2 linked regions of the Novosphingobium sp. G106 genome follow. Each later gene encodes a partner of the first gene's protein in a complex. Links are inferred from orthologs where the notes say so. Each region holds a gene or a part of one and is shown on either strand. Other genes may lie near its edges.

Evidence for each region. The genes of interacting proteins can lie anywhere in the genome.
Region 2: the proteins of KRR38_RS08220 (region 1) and dnaN are in contact, whole or in part, in a cryo-EM structure (PDB 8GIZ), measured with the Escherichia coli proteins. The link is inferred for Novosphingobium sp. G106 from one-to-one orthologs.

Annotation. Positions count from the first base shown.
Region 1 is NZ_JAHOOZ010000001.1:1,726,295-1,734,405, forward strand. What follows is about bases 2,104-5,053. They hold KRR38_RS08220 (DNA polymerase III subunit gamma/tau), read right to left. Parts: upstream 4,511-5,053; coding sequence 2,696-4,510; downstream 2,104-2,695. Other genes in these bases: KRR38_RS08210 (amidohydrolase family protein), read right to left, coding at 2,104-2,227; KRR38_RS08215 (YbaB/EbfC family nucleoid-associated protein), read right to left, coding at 2,347-2,682; KRR38_RS08230 (hypothetical protein), read left to right, coding at 4,763-5,053. In the rest of the region: lon (endopeptidase La), read right to left, coding at 1-375; more of KRR38_RS08210, read right to left, coding at 548-2,103; more of KRR38_RS08230, read left to right, coding at 5,054-5,239; KRR38_RS08235 (ETC complex I subunit), read right to left, coding at 5,270-5,548; KRR38_RS08245 (hypothetical protein), read left to right, coding at 8,095-8,111. UniProt on the Escherichia coli protein: Part of the beta sliding clamp loading complex, which hydrolyzes ATP to load the beta clamp onto primed DNA to form the DNA replication pre-initiation complex.
Region 2 is NZ_JAHOOZ010000001.1:515,672-521,145, reverse strand. Bases 1-2,894 are described here. They hold dnaN (DNA polymerase III subunit beta), read right to left. Parts: upstream 2,060-2,894; coding sequence 941-2,059; downstream 1-940. Other genes in these bases: fabG (3-oxoacyl-[acyl-carrier-protein] reductase), read right to left, coding at 2,222-2,894; KRR38_RS02430 (hypothetical protein), read right to left, coding at 359-706; KRR38_RS02435 (FAD-dependent oxidoreductase), read left to right, coding at 1-278. Outside these bases: more of fabG, read right to left, coding at 2,895-2,989; fabD (ACP S-malonyltransferase), read right to left, coding at 3,006-3,941; KRR38_RS02410 (LD-carboxypeptidase), read right to left, coding at 3,990-4,817; KRR38_RS02405 (glutamate ligase domain-containing protein), read left to right, coding at 4,898-5,474. UniProt on the Escherichia coli protein: Confers DNA tethering and processivity to DNA polymerases and other proteins. Acts as a clamp, forming a ring around DNA (a reaction catalyzed by the clamp-loading complex) which diffuses in an ATP-independent manner freely and bidirectionally along dsDNA.

The DNA.
Region 1 (8,111 bases):
CTCGGCACTTTCGGCCTCGGCGGGCTCGACCAATTCGACCTGCGCGACCAGCATCTCGCCGTTGGCGCCTTGCTCGGTGCGCAGCGACTGGAGCTGCGCGCGCTGCTGGCCTTCGACCAGTACGCGGACGGTACCGTCGGGCAGCTTCAGCAGTTGCAGAACCGTGGCGACGACGCCCGTGTCGTAGAGATCGTCGCGGTCCGGGTCGTCACAACCGGGATCGAGCTGCGCGAGCAGAAAGATGTCCTTGTCACCGGTCATCGCCGCTTCGAGCGCGGAAACCGATTTCTCGCGGCCGACGAAAAGCGGCACGACCATGCCAGGGAAGACGACAATGTCGCGCAGGGGAAGCAGAGGAAGCAAATTCACGGTCATATCCACCCACCATGGCGCCCCGCCATAGGCCCGGCGGGCGCCCCAGCCGGAGAGTCCCGGCGGTTCCTGCGAGATATGGGGTCAGCCCTGCCGGGGTGCAATGGCGGATTGCCGCGCGGTTGTGGATGGGAGCGGCGAGGCAAGCGGGCGGTCCTATAGAGCAAAGAGCCGGCTATTCCGCTCGCGAACGCCATCCCGCGGGCAAAGCGTCGGTCAAGGCCCCGGCCTCCTGGACGACTTCACCAGTCACGATCGTGTAGCGGTAGCCGCCGGGATCGCGCGTCAGCCGCTGACGCCCACCGGGAAGGTCGTCGACCAATCGTTGCGGACCGTAGCGCAGTTCGTCGAGCGCGAAGATCGTGATGTCGGCTGCCTGGCCGGGCGCCAGTGTGCCGCGACCTGGCAGCCGCAGCAGTTCGGCCTGCCGGCCGGTCAAGGCGTGGACCGCCTCCTCCAAGGTCAGGTCGCCGCGATCTCGGACGAACCGCGTAAGCAGCAGCGTCGTGTCACCGGCCGCGCAGAACATCTGCAGGTGAGCGCCGGCATCGCTGCCGCTGATGAACGCGACAGGGCTCTTGAGGATGCCGGCCACTTCGGCGAGGTCGGTATTGGCAATCGCGAAAGTGAAAGTCGCGGCGAAGTCGTTTTCCAGCAGCCAGTCCGCAAGCACGTCCGACGGGTGGCCGCCACGTTCGGCGATCAGATCGCCCAGCGTGCGGCCAATCCAGGGCTGCAGGGCGGCATCCGCCACCGAATTGATCGGCAGCAGATCGGGCTTGTCGAAGGGGAACATCACCGAGACGTGACTGTCCACGTCAGCTCGCGCCCTGTCGCGCCAGGCGGAGTCGTCGACCATCCGCCGCTTGTCCGGCAGCTGTGCCTGAACCAGTTCGTTCCAGGCCGGGACGGCCAGGAGGCACATGCTCCCCTCGAAGCCGAGGGAAAGCTCGAACGGACGCGGCGAGGCCATGCCAAAGATCTGCGCGCCCTTCCGATGCAGCGCTTCCAGGCAGGCGCGAAGTCGGCGCGACCGCTCCGGGTCGCTGTCGAGATGGACGAGGATGTTGTAGAAACCCACGACATTGTGCCGGGCGAGAAACCCGCCGAACCATTCCAGCTGGCCGATGATGACGTCGGTGGTATCGCCGGGGACGAATTGCAGGACGGCATCGTGCTCCCCCAGCTTGGCGACCAGCGCGTCCATTTCGGCGTCGTCGGCGAAGCAGGATGGCACCAGCCGCCCCTGCCGGTCCCGGTCGTAGAGCGAGAAGGACATGCCCAACGCGCCGCAAGTGAGCGCGTCGCTGAGAATGTCCGCCATCGCCGCGATCTCTTCGGCCGTGGCGACTCGAATCCACGCGTCCGCGCCCATCACGTAACTGCGGATCTGCGCATGGCCGACGAAGGTCAGCAAATTGAGCGCGAGAGGCTTATGCGAGAGGGCTTCCGCAAAGTCGCCGAAAGTCTCCCAGTTCCAGGGAATGGCCTCTTCGAGCATGTCGGCCGGCAGGTCTTCGATGAAACTGAAAACGTCGATCTGCGCTTTGCGATCGGCCGGGCGCATCGGCGCGAACCCCAGTGAGCAGTTTCCCGCGACGACCGTCGTCACGCCGTGCTGCGGCATAGGATCGCACCAGGGATCCCAGAACACCGTCGCGTCGAAATGCGTGTGGGAATCGATGAAGCCCGGTGCGACGACCGCACCGTCGGCGCGGATGACCCGCTCGCCCCGGACCGGCAAGTCAACGCCGACCTCGGCAATCGTGCCGCCCGCGACGCGTATGTCCGCCAGGCGCCCAGGCGCACCGGTGCCGTCAACGACGGTGCCGCCCTTGATGATGAGATCACCCATGGCCCTACTCCTCGCCTCGGGATCGTCTGTTGCGATCCTGCTGCCTTGCGGGAGCATAACCGAGGCGGCGGGGCTACTCGTTGACTGTCGGTGCCAATCGTCGAGCCCCGGCACCAACGTCAGAACGGCAGCTTGAACCCCGGGGGCAGGCCCATGCCCTGCTGGGCCTTGGCCATTTCCTCGTTCGCCACGCTGTCCGCCTTGACGCGCGCGTCGTTGTAGGCGGCGGCGATCAGGTCTTCGAGGATCGGCTTCTCCGAGAGCGCCATCAGGCTGTCGTCGATGGCGACGCCGATGACACGGCCCTTGGCCGAGCAGCGGATCTTGACGAGGCCGCCGCCCGAGAGGCCTTCGACTTCCAGGCTATCGAGCTTGCCCTGGGTTTCGGTCATCTGCTTCTGGATGGTCTCGGCAGCAGCCTGGGCGGCCTTGATCATCTCTTCCATCGATTTCATCGTCCCAAATCCTTCAACGTCTTTGACTCCATTGGCGGCCGCCGCGGAACTGGCCGGCCTCCTCGTTTTCGCTGATTTCCTGCGCGTTCGGGAAGGCGGCGAAGACCGCTTCCATCAGCGGGGAACGGCGCACAGCCTCCTCGCTTGCGGCTTTGGCGGCGTCGCGCTTCTCGATCAGGGTCGGCTGGCCCGTTTCGCCGCAGCGCTCGACGGTCCAGCTCCGCCCTGTGACCTTGTCGAGCGCGACCCGCATCTCACGCGAGAAATCTTCCGAGAAGGCCGGCGGCTGGGACCAGCGCAGCTTGTCCATGCCGAGTTCGACTACCCGGACCTGCATTTCCATCCGTGTGGCGAGGCCGACCTCGATCTCCTTTATCTCCTCGACCAGCGCCTCCCACGGCAGCGCGACCGCGGCGGGCGCGGGAACTCCCGGCGAGCCGTCCGCCGGCGCCGCGATGACCGGCCGCGAGGCCAGGTCTTCGAGCTTGCGCACGAGCTGGCCAGGATCGGGCATATCGGCAGCGTGCATCACGCGCAGCAGCGCCATCTGTGCCGCGATCAGCGGATCGGGCGCGGTGCGGACTTCCTCGAAACCCTTGAGCAGCAATTGCCAGAGGCGGTGGAGCTGGCCGGCGGTCAGGCTCTTCGCCCAGCCCTCGACCGCCTCGCGCTCTTCTGCCGAGGCAGCATCGGCAAGACTTCCGCCGATCTGCGCGACGGTGACGCGGTGAGTCAGGTCCATGACCCCGCGCAGCAGCGCCAGCGGCTCGACCCCGAGCGAGAACTGCGTCGCGACGAGGCCGAGCAGCCCGGCCCCGTCCCCGCCCAGCAGCGCAGCGAACAGCCGGCGCTGGACGCTCTTGTCGGCAAGCCCGAGCATGTCGCGCACCTGTTCGGCGCCGACCTTGCCGTCGGCGTCGAGATCGGCATGGGCGATCGCCTGGTCGAGGATCGACAGGCCGTCACGCACCGAGCCCTCGGCCGCCGCCGCGATCATCGCCAGCGCCTCGGCATCGGCCAGGACCTCTTCCTTAACGCAGATCCCCGCGAAATGCTCGGCGAGCATCGGCGTGGGGATCCGGCGCAGGTCGAAGCGCTGGCAGCGCGAAAGCACGGTGACGGGCAGCTTGTCCGCCTCGGTCGTCGCGAAAAGGAACTTCACATGCGCCGGCGGCTCCTCGAGCGTCTTGAGCAAGGCGTTGAACGCGTTGCGCGACAGCATGTGGACTTCGTCGATGATGTAGATCTTGTAGCGCGCCGAGACCGCGGCATAGCGCACAGCCTCGATGATCTCGCGCACGTCGTCGACGCCGGTGTGGCTGGCGGCGTCCATCTCGATCACGTCGATGTGGCGGCCCTCGGCAATGGCGACGCAAGGCTCGCAGACCCCGCAGGGATCGATCGTCGGGCCACCCTGCCCGTCGGGGCCGATGCAGTTGAGCGCCTTGGCGATCAGCCGCGCGGTCGAGGTCTTGCCCACCCCGCGCACGCCGGTCATCAGGAAGGCGTGGGCCAGCCGCTCGCGCCGGATCGCGTTGGCCAGGGTCTGGACCATGGGTTCCTGGCCGATGAGCTCGGCGAAGGTCTGCGGTCGGTACTTGCGTGCGAGGACGCGGTAAGGCTGCGCCGCGGGCGCGGCCGGAGGGGCTGCAGACTTGGCCTGCTCTGTAGGTTTGGGCTGCTCTACGGGTGCGGGCGCCGGCGGAGCCGGCTCGCCAAACAACGCGGACTGGCCCGCTTCCTCGAGTTCGGCAGCGCTCGGCGGCGCCTCGTCCTCGGGATCGCCCTCGGGCGCTTCGTTGCCAAACATGTCGGGGGAATCGCCCATCGGCACAAACTAGGGCCCCAATGGGGAAAATGAAACAATCGGCGAAATGTAAAAAGGAGCCGAGCGACCCGCCGCAACCCGTTGTGGCTGCTTCCTTCCGGACCTGACCAGGTTGGCGGACGCAAGCGCCCGCCCGACTCCCGGCCGCGCATATGGCGGGGCTTTCGCCAATTCGCAAGCGCGCAGACCATCGTTTGTTGCACCGAGCGGCTCTTTGGGACAAAAAATGAGCCTCAAACGGGGGGAATACTCATGCGCAAAACCGTGAGCCAGATCATTGGTATCGTTTCGATTCTTGTCGCGAGCACGCCGCAGGCGGCCTATGCCCAGAACATCGACTTCGGGGACGACGCCAGCAAGTTCTCGAAGGACGGCGAGTGCGACGACATGCGCTTCTCGGGACCGGGCATGACCGACACGACGCTGATCGACAGCGACATCCGCCACGACGCGACCGACTGCCGCTCGGCCTACAACCAGGGCCGGCTTACCTATCAGGGCGGCCGCCGAGCCGAGGAGCCCCAGGATACGGGCTATGCCGACAGCGGGGTCAACCACATCATCTGGGGTGACGATGCCAGCCGGTTCTCGAAGGACGGCGAATGCGACGACAAACGCTTCAGCGGCCCTGGAATGACCAGCACGACGCTGATCGATTCGGACATCAAGCACGATGCCACCGATTGCCGCGCGGCCTATACTCAGGGCCGGCTGCGCTTGCGGCAGTAAGAAGGGCGGTCCCGGACGGGGCCGCCCGTTTTACCGGAAATTGTCGGCGTAGGCCTGGATCTTCAGGTGCTTCGGCGGCGTCGGAGTGACGCGAGCTTCGATGCCATAGCGGTCCGCATAGGCCTGGGCGTCGGCCTGTTCGGCGAACTTCAGCACGACCTGCTGCTGCATGTCGCCGCTACCGGCCCAACCCATCAGCGGATCGGGCCGCTTGGCCTCGGCCGGAGCGAATTCGAGGATCCACTGGTCGGTGAGCGCCTTGCCGGACTGCATGGCGTTCTTCGGGCGCTGATAGATGCGTGCGGTCATAGCCGCGCTTTCCCGCGAATCGCTCCCAGAATCAAGAGGGCGCATCAAGAGCGGCGTGAAGCCTCGAACGCATTGCGCGTCTTGAGGCTGGGATCTTCGGTCCAGGGCTCGTCGGGCCAGCGGTGCTTGGGATAGCGGCCCTTCATGTCGCGCTGCACGTCGCGCCAGGAGCCGCGCCAGAAACCGGGCAGGTCACGTGTCACCTGGATTGGCTTGCCGCCGGGCGAGGTCAGCTTGAGCAGCAAGGGCTGCGATGGCTGGCCGAAGCCGGGGTGCAGGTCGAGCCCGAACAGCGCCTGGACGCGCAGCTCGACCGAGGGACCGCCCTCGTCCTCGTAATCGATCGCGTGGCTGGTGCCCGCCGGGCTGGTGAACTGGGCAGGGGCCAGCTTCTCCAGCCGTTGGCGGTCGTCGTAGGTCAGCCGATTGCGCAACGCCTCGTTCAATGCGCCGCTATCCACCGCATCGAGCCGGCGGCCGAGCAACGGCCCCAGCCAGTCCTCAAGGTCAGCGAGCAAGGACACCTCCGACAGCGCCTCGATGCCCGCGTATCGCCCGCGCTTCAGCAGCGCGAGGCTGGCGTGTGACAACGGCACGAGACCAAGTCCCTGTTCGCGCACGCGTTCGACCAGAAAGGCGACGATCGCGGCTTTGTCCGGTGCAGGATCGGGACCGCGGCTGATGGTGATTGCGCCGAGGCGCTGTTCGAGTAACGCTTCGACGCGCTTCTCTTCGGCCAGCCAGCGCAGGGTCGAGCGCTTCTCGATGCGATGCGCCAGCCAGCGCAGCACCTCGGCCTCGGTCAACGCAACCGCTCCGGTGATCCGCGCACCCTTGGCCTCGCCCTGCGCCTGGCCCACTGCCAGCCATTCGGCACGCGCCAGCGATGAGGCGGGATCGAGCCGCAGCCCCCTGCCCCCCGGCGGTCAGCCAGTCCTCGCCCTTCGCGTCGCGGCGCTTGGCCAGGTTTTCGGGAAATCCTTCGGCGAGGAGAATGCCGAGGGGAACGTCGCCGCTACCTGAACCGCGAACGCGCTTCGCCCAACCGGCAGCGAGCTTGCGTGACGCCTCGGCCCTTCCCGATCTATCACCGTTCCAACGGTCAAGCCGCAGCGCCAGATCCTCGCCACGCCCGCCGAGCCCGCGCTCCTGTAGCAGTAGCGCCAGCCGCGCCGCCTCTTGGGCCGCGCCAAGGTCCGCCGCGAACAGCAGCATATGCGCAAGCGACGGCTCCATGGGCAGTGCCGCCATGGCTCGGCCGTGATCGGTGATCCGCCCTTCTGGATCGAGCGCACCGAGCGACAGCAGCTTGGCCCTGGCCGCGCCGGCGGCAGCGGCAGGCGGCGGATCGAGCCATGGCAGCGCCGCCGGATCGCCCGCGCCCCACTGTGCCAGCGCCAGCAGCAGCGGCGCGAGATCCGAAGTCAGCATCTCGGGCGGATCGAATGCGGGCCGTCCTGCATGGGCCGCCTCTTCCCAGAGCCGATAGGCCACGCCCGGCCCCTGCCGCGCCGCGCGGCCGGCGCGCTGGGCGGCGGCGGCCTGGCTGGCGCGGTGGGTGACGAGCCGGGTGACTCCCGCCGCCTTGTCGAACTCGGCGCGCCGCGACAGGCCGGCATCGACCACGACCGAAACGCCATCGAGCGTCAGCGAAGTTTCGGCGATGGCGGTGGCGAGCACGATACGACGGCGCCCCTCGCCGTCGCGCTTGATCGCTATGCGCTGCGCCGCAGGCTCGACCTGGCCATGAAGCGGCATCACGAGTGCGGAAGGCAGCCTTTCGGCCAGCCGCTCGCGCGTCCGTTCGATCTCGCCGACGCCCGGCAGGAAAGCGAGAATATCGCCCTGCTCCTCACGCCAGGCAGTCAGGATCGCCGAAGCCATCGCGTCGTCGATGCGCAGTTCGGGCCGTGCCCCCAGCCAGCGGATGGCGAGCGGCCAGGCCTTGCCCTCGCTCTCGATCACAGGCGCATCGGACAACAAGCCCGCGAAGCGGCTCCCGTCGATCGTCGCCGACATGACCAGCACACGCAGATCAGGCCGCAGCACCTGCTGGCTTTCTATCGCCAGCGCGAGACCAAGGTCGCTGTCGAGATGGCGCTCGTGCGCCTCGTCGAACAGCACCCCGTTGACCCCGGAAAGCTCGGGATCGCCGAGGATCGTCGAGACGAAAATAGCTTCGGTCATCACCAACACGCGCGTGGCAGAAGATCGCTTGCTGTCGAGCCGGGTCAGATAGCCCACGGTCCCGCCGGCCTGTTCGCCGAGCACCTCCGCCATCCGCTCCGCAGCAGCGCGCGCGGCCACGCGGCGCGGGCTCAGCAGGATCACCGTACCCTCGCACCACGGCTCCCCAAGCAGCGCCGGCGCCACCGCGGTCGTTTTGCCCGCACCGGGCGGCGCGATCAGCACGGCCGATGGCCCGGCGTGCAAGGCCGCCAGCAGGTCCGGCATCACCGCATGGATCGGCAGATCGGTCATAGCCCTGCCATCAAACGCGTGCTTGGGCTGGTTCATCGGACCGGCCAGGGAATGGAACCACGATCATGCCGAAGGCTCTTGC
Region 2 (5,474 bases), 1.2 Mb from region 1 along the record:
GCGTCGGTTGGGCACGCCGCGGCCCCACGGGCACAATCGGTACGAATCGTCCGGACGGTTTCGCGGTGATCGAGAAGATCGCCGGGGACATCGGCGACGGCGCCGGCAAGCCGGGCGGCGACGGTTTCGACAAGCTGGCGAACGAGCGCAACCTAGCGGTCATGGCTTTCGACGACTGGAAGAAGATCGACGAAGCCGAAGTCAAACGCGCCCGCGACGGAGCCCCACGCGAGAAGTTCATCGCGGTCGAGGAAATGATCGCAGCGGCCAGGGGCTGACCCCAACAGAAAAGGGGCGGACCGAAGCCCGCCCCTTCTCCTCCTGGCTTTTGCGACCCAGGCTCTTTGTTAGTTCCAGCTCAGTTGCCGGCCGTTCCCGTCGCGTTGGCACCGGTTTCAGCGCTGCCGGCGGGCGCCTGAGCCGAGGTATCGGCGGAAGCCTTGGCCTTGCCGCGGGCGTGACGGCCCTTGTGCGCATTGGCCGCGGCGTCTGCCGTGGTGTCGGTCGTTGCCGAGGTGTCGGGCGTAGCCGCCGTACCCTGCGCCGTACTGTCGAGCGTGCCCTGGGCCGTGGTGCCGGGGGTCCCGACCGTGGAATTTACCGCGCCGCCAACGGTGCCACCGACTGCTCCGCCGACCTGCGCATACGCGGCCGGGGCGGCAGCGAGGCCAACGAGGGCAATCGACGCGATCATGAATTTCCGCATGTGTTCTCTCCGGTTTGTATCAACTCGTTCAACCTAGGCCGGAAAGCGGAGGAATTTCAGGGGTGTGGCGGCCACTGGTCGTGCCGGGAGGCTCGCCCCGTCCCATCTTTCGCCAAGATGAACGAGCCGTTGTCCCATGTTCAGGAAAGCGATCTCGGCTGGCCGATACAAAGGCTCGGCCCGCCGTTCCTGCGAACGACGGGCCGAAAATTCGCAACGAATCGATGCGGAGCGTCAGACTCGCATCGGCATCAGGACGTAGAGCGCGGCGCTCTTCTCGTTCTGGCGGATCAAGGTCGGCGCGCCGGCATCCGCGAGGTGGAGTTCCACCGTGTCGCCTTCGATCTGGCCGAGGATGTCCTTGAGGTAGCCGGCGTTGAAGCCGATCTCGAAACCTTCGGCCGAATAGTCGGCGGCGATCTCTTCGGCGGCGGTGCCGTTGTCGGGCGAAGTGACCGACAGGGTCACGCGGTCGTTGTCGAGCGCCATCTTGACCGCGCGGGTCTTCTCGGTGGCAATCGTCGCGACGCGGTCGACGCCTTCGTAGAAGCTCTTGGGGTCGAGCCTGAGCAGCTTGTCGTTACCCGTCGGGATGACGCGGCTGTAGTCGGGGAAAGTGCCGTCGATCAGCTTGCTGGTCAGCACGACGCCGTTCTCGCCGCCCAAGGTGAAGCGCACCTTCGAGGCCGAGAGATCGATCAGGACATTGGTATCGAGCGCTTCCTCGAGCAGCTTGCGCAGTTCGGCTACACACTTACGCGGCACGATCACGTCGGGCATGCCGTCAGCACCGGGTGGCTTGGCCAGGGTGAAGCGGGCGAGCCGGTGGCCGTCGGTAGCCGCGGCCTTCAGTTCCTCTTCGGTGACGTGGAGGAAGATGCCGTTGAGGTAGTAGCGCGTCTCTTCGGTCGAAATCGCAAAGCGGGTGCGGTCCACCAGTTCCGCCAGGGTGCGCGCGGGAAGCTCGAAACTCGTCGGCAGCTCGCCCTCGACAATCACCGGGAAGTCGTCGCGCGGCAGCGTCGGCAGGGTGAAGCGGCTGCGGCCGGCCTTGACCACCATGCGGTTGTCGGCAGTCTCGATCGAGACCTGCGCACCGTCGGGCAGCTTGCGGGCGATGTCGAACAGCAGGTGCGCCGAAACGGTGATCGCACCAGGCGCCTCGACCGAGACCGCGCCCATCGTTTCGACCACCTGCAGATCAAGGTCGGTCGCCATCAAGCGGAGCGTGCCGCCCGGCTGCGCGTCGATCAGCACGTTCGACAGGATCGGGATCGTATTGCGCCGTTCGACGACGGACTGCACGTGGGACAGACAGCGCAGCAGCGTCGCGCGTTCGATAGTGGCCTTCATGACGGTCTCATGTCCCCCATCGGCCGGCGACGGGAGTCGTCCGCCGGCGCTGAATTCGGACCACATTCCTTAACGCCGGGGCAGCGAGCGGCAAGCACGAAGCGCGGCAGAAGGAGCGATTCTGGGGATAATTGTTCGATTCAGCCCGCGCGCTCGTGCGGCTCAGCCGAACATCGCCATGCCGCCGTTCACGTGCAAGGTCTGGCCTGTCACATAGCCCGCCTCACGGCTGGCGAGATAGGCGACCGCGGCGCCGATGTCCTCGCCCTCGCCCATCCGGCCCATCGGGATGCGGCCGTTGAGCGCATCCTTCTGCGCGTCGGGCAGGATTTCGGTCATCGCCGTTCGGATGAAGCCGGGCGCGACGCAGTTCACGGTGATCCCGCGGCTGGCGATTTCCTGCGCGAGGCTCTTCGACATGGCCGTAAGCCCGCCCTTGGCCGCCGCGTAGTTCATCTGCCCGGGATTGCCCGTCGCGCCGACGACCGATGTGATCGTGATGATGCGGCCGAACTTGGCCTTCATCATCGGCCGCGTCGCTGCGCGCATCAGGCGGAAGGCGGCTTCGAGGTTGACGCGGATCACCGCGTCCCATTCCTCGTCCTTCATCCGCATCGCCAGATTGTCGCGCGTGATGCCGGCGTTGTTGACCAGAATGTCGAGCTTGCCCAGCGAATCCACCGCCGCGGGCACGAGCTTCTCGACGTCTTCGGGATTGGACAGGTCGCAGGTGATGGCGACGTGATCGACTTCCTGCAGATGCTGCGGCGTGTGCTCGTCGAGCTCGTCGCGAAACAGGCGCAACTTCTGGGCATTGGAGCCCGACACCGCCAGCCGCGCACCCTGCCTGGCCAACGCGCGCGCGATCGAGGAGCCGATCCCGCCCGAGGCACCGGTAACGAGGGCGGTCATACCATGCAGGTCGAACATCCGGTTTTCCATCCTCTCAGAGTTCCTTCGCGAGCGCTTCGATGTCCGCCATAGTGACGACGCTCGTCACAGTCACGTCCTCTGCGCTGCGCGAGATCATCGGGCCGAGGACCTTGCCGCCGAGTTCGACGAAGCGCTCGACACCGGCCGCCTTCATCGCGATCGCGCTCTCGCGCCAGCGGACGCGGCCGGTGACCTGCTCGACCAGCAGGCGGCGGACTTCGGCGGGGTCGCTGACCACCGCGGCGGTGACGTTGGCGAAGAGCGGCAGGCGCAGCACGCCCGGCGGGGTCTTCTCCAGCGCTTCAGCCATGGCGTCGGCGGCGGGCTGCATCAGCGGGCAGTGGAACGGTGCCGAGACGGGCAGCGCCATGCCGCGCTTGATACCGAATTCCTTGACCAGCGCGATGGCGCGCTCGATCGCGCCCTTGTGGCCCGAAATGACCACCTGGGTAGGATCGTTGTCGTTGGCGACGGTGCAGACCTCGTTCTCGGCCGCGGCTTCGGCCAGGGCCTGCGCCTTGTCGATGTCGGCGCCGAGCAGCACCGCCATGGCGCCTAGGCCCACCGGCACCGCCGCCTGCATCGCCTGGCCACGCAACTTGAGCAGCCGCGCCGTATCGGCAAGGCTGAAGGCGCCGGCAGCGCAGAGCGCGGTATATTCGCCGAGGCTGTGGCCCGCGACATAGTCGCCCTTGTCGGCCAGGCTGATGCCGCCTTCCTTCTCGAGCACGCGCAGCACGGCGATGGCATTGGCCATGATCGCGGGCTGGGCGTTCTCGGTCAGCGTCAACTGGTCCTCGGGACCTTCGCGCATGAGTACCGATAGCTTCTGGCCGAGGGCGTCGTCGACTTCCTCGAACACCTCGCGCGCGGCGGCGCTGGCCTCGGCGAGGTCGGCGCCCATGCCGACTTTCTGGCTGCCTTGGCCGGGAAATACGAAGGCTCGCATGGCGACCTCTCCTAAAATGCGGCGTACCGCGAATCGAAGCGCGGCGGACTATTGCCCTTGCGCGCGCCCCGCAAGCCCAAACGGGACAATCCTGTTGGCAGCATCGTGGCCGATGTCCGCAGCGCCGAGAAAGGGGATCGCGTGACGCCCGCACCAATGGCGCGCGATCGCTTCGGATTCCTGGCCGAACGGCCTGTCGTTCTCGGGCACATCGCTGACCCGCCCGAGCCGCAGTCCGGCAATCCCGCCGAGGTGTGCAGTCAGGTGGAAGAACAGCCGATCCACCGCGTAGAGATGCTCGCTGACCTCCTCGACCATGACAATGTGATTGGCGAGGCCGGGCATCAGGCGCGTGCCGCAGAGCATGGCCAGCGTGGTCAGGTTGAAGGCCACGGCCGGATGCCGGTCGAGCGAGGGTTCCAGCCCCGAACGGTCGCCCGAGATGTAGCCGAGCGCCCGGCGCACCGCCGCCGTGCCGCCCTCGCGGCGGATGTCGTTGGGCATCGGCGCATGGATCGGATGTCCGATCCGCGCGCGATAGAGCGCACCGAGCAGATAGCCCGCATCCGAATAGCCGAGGAACGCCTTGTCCTGCGCCGCATGATCGAGCTTGGCAATCGCATCCTCGGCGATCCGGCAAGCGCCGTAGCCGCCGCGCGCGAACCACACGGCATCGAAAGCGGGATCGTTGGCGCATTCGAGCAGCGCGTCGAGCCGCTGGGCGTCCGACCCGGCGAAATGCCCGTCCGAAAGAAAGCACTGCGGGTGGAAGTGAAGCTCCATGCCGGGGAATTCGGCCCCGGCCAGACGGCTCACCCGCGCCGCGTCCTCCTCGGTCATCGGGGTCGACGGAGCGCAGATGGCGACACGTGGCATGCCTGCGGTGTAACGATATCGTCATCGGCGCGAAAGCGGTGAGGTTGTGTAATCACCCGCGCGCGCATACCGAAGCGATGATGACTGACTCCCCTTCGCTCACCGCCCATCCCTGGTTCTTCTGCGGCATCGGCGGCTCGGGCATGTTGCCCCTGGCGCTGATCCTGCGCGGCCAGGGTGCCGAAGTCGCGGGCTCGGACCGCAGCCGCGATCAGGGGCGCACGGCGGAGAAGTTTGCCTGGCTGGAAAGCCTGGGCTTCACCCTCTTCCCTCAAGACGGCAGCGGCGTCGTCTCTGCCGACCAGACGCTCGTCGCCTCGGCCGCGGTCGAGGACACGGTGCCCGAAGTGGTGCGCGCCAAGGAGCTTGGCTGCCCGCGGATGAGCCGCGCGGAACTGCTGGCCAGGCTGTTCAACGCCGCCGGAACCGGGATCGCCATCGGCGGGACGAGCGGCAAGTCGACCGTTACCGGCATGGCCGGCTGGATCATGACCCAGGCCGGCCGCGATCCGACGATCATGAACGGCGCGGTGATGAAGAACTTCGTGCGCGACGATGCGCCGTTCGCCAGTGCCCGGGTCGGAAGCGGCGGTGTCTTCGTCTCGGAAGTCGACGAGAGCGACGGTTCGATCGCGCTCTACCGGCCCAAGGTGGCCG